Linked DNA regions of Rheinheimera salexigens. The protein of the gene in region 1 interacts with the protein of each later gene in a pairwise test. Links are inferred from orthologs where the notes say so. Each region holds a gene or a part of one and is shown on either strand. Other genes may lie near its edges.

Region 1 (3,332 bases):
CAATACTGATAAAGTGTGCAGGCAACAAGATGCTGACTACCGTCGCACCCAAGCCAGCGCCAGCCATTAAACCAAATAAATACGGATCTGCTAATGGGTTACGTGTGGTGTTTTGCAGGATTGCGCCAGAAATAGCTAAACCGGCTCCGACTAAGCAGGCACTTAGTAAACGCGGTAAGCGAATTTGCCAAATAACCGTATCGGCAATAGTGTTTTGGGGTGCTTGGGACAGTAAAACCTTCAGCATGTCGGCAAAACTGATGTCAGCAGTCCCTAGCAACAAACTAGCGAACACACTGGCTAGCAGTAATAGAGCAATAAAGCCAAAAAATGCTGAGGAGTGTTGTTTTAGCATAGTTATCGCACCTGCTGAAACGGCGTAGATGCTGCTGTTGGATAAAACATGACTTGCGGCTTGGCCAATTTAGTATGCTGATACACTTCGCAAGGTAATCCAAACACTTGCTGCAAAATAGCCGGCTGTAATACTTGTGCTGGGCTACCAAAGGCTATTTGCTGGCCTTGATTAATTAATAACAGCTTATCGCAATATAAAGCGGCTAAATTAAGGTCATGCAAACAGGCCAAGACACTCACTTTTAATGCGCTAATAAGTTGTAAGATTTGATGTTGATATAATACATCTAAGTGGTTTGTCGGTTCGTCTAGCAATAGTAATTCTGGCTGCTGAACTAAGGCTTTAGCTATATATAACCGTTGTTGCTCACCGCCAGACAAGGTTTCTACTTGCTGATTAGCTTTAGTGGCAAGACCCACCGTGGTTAAGGCCTGACTGACCCGAACTCGATCATTATCGGTATTGGCTTGATACCAGTTTTTATAAGGTAATAAGCCCATTGTGGCCACTTCTTCTGTGGTTAGCGCAAACATGGGGCTAACAGTTTGCGCGACAACAGCAATTAATTTGGCTAAATTATTTTGGCTATAACTGGTTAACGGCTGCTGTTTAAGCATTAGTTGCCCCTGCTGCGGCAGTACTGCTCGTTGCACCACACGCAACAATGAGCTTTTACCAGCACCATTGGGGCCAATAACACCAATAAACTCGGCCTTATTTAGGCTGAAATTGATATTATTTAATACCGTTTGACCGCCTAGTTGTAAGCCGACATTTCTTAGCGTTAACAAGCAGGTCTCCAATACCGATAGCCTTTAACACAGACTTTAACATTGCCTTTAACATAGGTGTCAGTCATGCAGGGTTACACTAAGCTTACTTATCACTTGTACGGCTTTATCTGTAGCAGATTGCACGTTGTCTGCTAACGCTAATGCCACCCCCATTCTACGTTCGCCTTGCACTTCTGGCTTAGCAAAAATACGCAACTCAGTATCAGCTAACTTTAACGCTTCGGCCATACCATGGTATTGGATATTGGCACTGTGCCCGCTAACTAATAACACTGCAGAAGCGGCTGGACCATATTGCTTAATCGTTGGGATTGGTAAACCTAAAATGGCTCTGGCATGCAGGGCAAACTCGCTGAGCTGCTGAGAAATTAACGTGACCATACCGGTATCGTGAGGCCGAGGTGAAACTTCGCTAAACCAAACTTCATCACCTTTCACAAAAAATTCGACACCAAAAAGACCGAATCCGCCTAGGGCTTGGACAACTTTTTTTGCATAGTACTCAGCTTTTTCAAGTGCGGCAACCGACATACCTTGCGGCTGCCAGCTTTCGCGATAGTCACCCCGCTCTTGACGATGACCTATTGGCTGGCAAAATTGAATTCCCGAGATACTATTCACAGTAAGTAAGGTTATTTCATAATCAAACTCAACTAAGCTTTCAACTATCACCCGGCCTTTACCCGCTCGACCGCCTTCTTGGGCATATTGCCATGCTTGTTCTAAGCCTGAGGCATCACGTAATATGGTTTGGCCTTTACCCGATGAGGACATAACGGGTTTAACAACACATGGATAGCTAATAGCCTGCACGGCCGCATAAAAACCGGCTTGATCACTGGCAAATTGATAAGCGGATGTGGGCAGTTGTAATTGCTCAGCAGCTAGTTGGCGAATACCTTCACGGTTCATGGTTAAACTGACTGCTTTGGCACTAGGCACTACGTTAAACCCGCTTTGCTCTAATTCTAATAATACCGAGGTGGCAATAGCTTCTAGCTCCGGCACAATAAAATTAGGCTTTTCAGTTATGACCAGTTGGCGTAACGCAGCATTATCTAACATGGATAATACAACTGCTTTATCAGCTACTTGCATTGCGGGTGCATTGGCGTAGCGATCGACAGCAATGACTTCACAGCCATAGCGCTTTAGTTCGATACACAGCTCTTTGCCTAATTCGCCAGCGCCTAATAATAAAACTTTAGTGCTGCTGATGGTGCCTGGAGTACCCATTGTTACGGCTTGTGTTGCGGCTTTTGATACGACTGGTTTGGTCATTTAATTTTCACCATAGGTCTATTAGTTTGGTTCCATTCAACATGATACTGCCGGCCTTTAGCTTTATCAGTACGTTCAAAAGTATGAGCACCAAAAAAGTCACGCTGGCCTTGTAATAAATTTGCCGGTAACACCGCGGTACGATAAGAGTCGTAATAACTAAGAGCCGAGCTTAACGCTGCCACCGGTATACCGGCTAAGGTGGCATTGGCCACCGCTTTGCGCCAATTTTGCTGATATTTAGATATTTGTTTGGCAAAGAACGGATCGAGCAATAGGTTTTCAAGCTCATCATCTCGTTGATAAGCTTGACTAATAGATTGTAAAAACACGGCTCGAATAATACAGCCTGCACGCCATATTTTGGCAATTTCAGCAAAACACAATTTCCAGCCATATTCGACAGCTGCAGTTTTCATTAAGTTAAACCCTTGGGCATATACGCATATCTTGGCGCAGTACAAGGCGTCATGTAATGACTGGATAATATCTTGTTTTTCGGCCGCTGATATAACATTTTCAGCAGGACCTGCCAATACCGTAGCGGCTTTAACCCGCTCAGATTTTAACGCCGATATTGCGCGTGCATAAACAGCTTCGGCAATGGTCGGCGCTGGGCTACCTAATTGTAAGCTACTTACTGCCGTCCATAAGCCAGTGCCTTTTTGCGCCGCTCTATCCATAATGACATCGACTAAAGGCAAACCGGTCTCTGAATCTTTGGTCGCTAATACTTCGGCACTTATTTCGATTAAATAACTATGTAATGGGCCATCGTTCCATTGCTTAAATACCGCCGCAATTTCTGCCGCGGGCATATGTAAAATATCCCGCATTACTTGATAGGCTTCACATATAAGCTGCATATCGGCATATTCAATACCGTTATGAACCATTTT
Region 2 (3,233 bases), 580 kb from region 1 along the record:
TTACACTCTTCAGCTTCTTCGTTCATCACTTACTCCACTACCGCCACTTCTCGCTTACTTTGGGCTAAATAATTACGCAAGATGCCTTCAATTATCTTCGGATTTTGGCCATCTTGAATACCCAAAATCGCATCAACTATAAGTTGATAGTTTTGTTTTTCTTGTTGGTTACGAACGGCCAGTTTATCGGCAATAGGGATAGCAATAACGTTGGCAATAAAGGCACCATATAGGGTCGTTAATAACGCCACGGCCATGGCGGGGCCTATGGCTTTAGGATCGTCCATATTGGATAGCATAGCGACTAAACCAACTAAGGTACCTATCATACCCATTGCGGGGGCAACTTCACCTAAACCTTTAAATACGCCAATGGCAATTTCATGGCGCTTTTCAGTTAAGCTGATGTCTTTTAACATGGTTGCTCGTACCACGTCAGCGTCATGGCCATCCACCAACATATTGACGCCTTTTTGCATAAACTGATTGGGTATCTCTGCTTCTTCTAAAGCTAAGAACCCGCCTTTTCGTGCTGAGTCTGCAAGTTGCACCGCTTTTTCAATTAGTTCTTCTGGCGGCTCAATTTTATACATAAAGGCTTTCGCTGCTGCTTTAGTTGAATCAAAAAACTGACCTAAAGTAAATTTAGATACCACCACAAAAATAGAGCCGAGCACCACGATTAATATAGAAACAGTATCATAAAAAATACCGACATTACCGGCACTGCCTAACACCATAGCCATAATGACAAAACCTATGGCGCCTAACATGCCAACAATGGTTGCTATATCCACGTATAATCTCCTTTACCCAATTACTGCTACAGCGTGTTTGTACGCTAGTTTATATCAGTGCATTACACGTTATCGACAACAACAACGAATGTTTAAGTATAAAATACATTAATTTATACATTTAAGCTTTCACTTCTGCCTTATGATTGACCATAATAGTGTGCTGAAGATAAGTTTTCACACATTTTCCGAGGGCATTAATGAGTAAAAAAAAGCCGACTTAAGCCAGTTTGAACAAACTTTGTCAGAACTTGAGCTAATAGTACAACAATTAGAGCAAGGTGATTTGTCACTTGATCAATCTTTACAACAATTTGAACGCGGCATCACCCTCGCAAGACAAAGCCAACAATTATTGCAAGCTGCCGAGCAAAAGGTTCAAGTGTTAATGCAACAACAGCAACAAGAAAGCTTATTGCCTTTTGATGCCCCTGCAGGAGAGTAAGGTGTCAACAAAAAATTTAGCGTTATACCAACAAAGAGTAGAACGCCATTTACAGCAGTTTTTGCAGCAATATCCTGAAACTGAACCTAAATTATTACAAGCCATGTCTTATAGCTTGTTAATGGGTGGCAAACGTATTCGGCCATTTTTAATCTATAGCTGCGGTACTCTGTTAGGGGCCAGTCTAGAAGATTTAGATGGCCCCGCTGCGGCAATTGAAGCGCTGCACAGTTACTCATTAATTCATGACGACTTACCGGCGATGGATAATGACGATATGCGCCGTGGCAAACCCACTTGTCATAAAGCTTTTGATGAAGCTACAGCTATATTAGCCGGTGATGCTTTGCAAACTATGGCGTTTGAAGTATTAAGCCAACATCCCTATCAACAGGTTGATGCCAAAAACATAGTGGCAATGTTGCAACATTTTAGCCGTGCGTCAGGCTACAGCGGTATGTGTGGTGGCCAAGCAATTGATATTATGCAAACCAATCAGCCTACTACAGTTAGTCAATTAGAACGCATGCACCGCTTAAAAACTGGGGCGCTAATTGAAACTACGGTACGGTTAGCTTGGCATTGCAGCCCTAAACAAGATCCTACAGAATTAGACAGTTTGTTGCGTTTCGCCTCAGCACTAGGACTAGCATTTCAGGTGCAAGATGATATCCTCGATATAGAAAGCGATAGCCAAACATTAGGAAAACCGCAAGGTTCAGATAGCCTAGCGAATAAAGCAACCTACCCAATGTTACTTGGTTTACCCCAAGCAAAAGCAAAAGCACAACAACTTTATCAAGATGCACTTAATGCGTTAGCATCATTACCTTATAATACCGATGAATTGCGCCAGTTTGCGCAGTATATAGTCGACCGCAGGTTTTAATACAGGCAAAGAATATGGCGTTAGAAATTAACGATTACCCGTTATTAGCGAAAGCAAATCTTCCAGAGCAACTCAGACAGTTGCCCCAAGAGCAATTACCGGCTTTAAGTAAAGAGCTACGGCGTTTTTTATTGCACTCTGTTAGCCAAAGTAGTGGTCATTTTGCTTCTGGCCTGGGCACTGTTGAACTTACGGTTGCACTACATTATGTCTATAACACTCCGTTTGATCGGGTTATTTGGGATGTTGGCCATCAGGCCTATCCGCATAAAATTCTTACTGGTCGTCGAGAACGGATGCAAAGTATTCGTAAAAAAGAGGGCTTACATCCTTTTCCTTATCGCGAAGAAAGTGAATACGACGTCTTAACTGTGGGCCATTCTAGCACGTCGATTAGTGCAGCTTTAGGTATGGCGATTGCCGCTAAACAAGCACGAAACCAGCGTAAAGTGGTGGCCGTTATTGGTGATGGCGCTATTACCGCCGGTATGGCTTTTGAAGCTATGAACCACGCCGGTGAAGTCCGACCAGACATGTTAGTTATCTTAAACGATAATGAAATGTCTATTTCTGAAAATGTTGGCGCGTTAAACCGTTATTTTGCTCGGATATTATCAGGCAACTTTTATACTAGCTTACGTGAAGGCGGTAAAAAAATTCTGAGTGGTGTTCCGCCTTTACACCAATTAGCCAGTCGGGCTGAAGAGCACTTTAAAGGCATGGTGACACCGGGTACCTTTTTTGAAGAATTAGGTTTTAATTATATTGGCCCTATCGATGGTCATGATGTTGTCGGTTTAGTTAATACCATTCGTAATATGCGCAACTTGCAGGGACCACAGTTACTGCATATTGTAACGAAAAAAGGTAAAGGCTATGCGCCAGCTGAAGCGGATCCTATAGGCTTTCATGCCGTATCTAAGTTTAACCCTGACGATAATCAGCAACCCGCTAAAAAAGCGAGCTTACCTACTTTTTCTAATGTGTTTGGTGCTTGGATTTGCGATATGGCAAAACAAGATGAGCGCTTACAAGCCATAACACCGGCTATGCGTGAAGGCTCGGATTTAGTGAGGTTTTCTAAAACCTTTCCGCAGCGTTA

Evidence for each region.
Region 2: the proteins of purT (region 1) and ispA interact in binary tests that used the Escherichia coli proteins (3 or more experiments, as listed by UniProt). The link is inferred for Rheinheimera salexigens from one-to-one orthologs.

What each region holds. Positions count from the first base shown.
Region 1 is NZ_MKEK01000001.1:2,058,752-2,062,083, forward strand. Bases 322-3,321 are described here. They hold purT (formate-dependent phosphoribosylglycinamide formyltransferase), read right to left. Parts: upstream 2,434-3,321; coding sequence 1,210-2,433; downstream 322-1,209. Other genes in these bases: BI198_RS09365 (FecCD family ABC transporter permease), read right to left, coding at 322-355; gndA (NADP-dependent phosphogluconate dehydrogenase), read right to left, coding at 2,430-3,321. Also shown: more of BI198_RS09365, read right to left, coding at 1-321; more of gndA, read right to left, coding at 3,322-3,332. UniProt on the Escherichia coli protein: Involved in the de novo purine biosynthesis. Catalyzes the transfer of formate to 5-phospho-ribosyl-glycinamide (GAR), producing 5-phospho-ribosyl-N-formylglycinamide (FGAR). Formate is provided by PurU via hydrolysis of 10-formyl-tetrahydrofolate.
Region 2 is NZ_MKEK01000001.1:1,478,782-1,482,014, reverse strand. Bases 287-3,187 are described here. They hold ispA ((2E,6E)-farnesyl diphosphate synthase), read left to right. Parts: upstream 287-1,243; coding sequence 1,244-2,131; downstream 2,132-3,187. Other genes in these bases: dxs (1-deoxy-D-xylulose-5-phosphate synthase), read left to right, coding at 2,146-3,187; pomA (flagellar motor protein PomA), read right to left, coding at 287-797. Outside these bases: BI198_RS06840 (flagellar motor protein MotB), read right to left, coding at 1-26; more of pomA, read right to left, coding at 30-286; more of dxs, read left to right, coding at 3,188-3,233.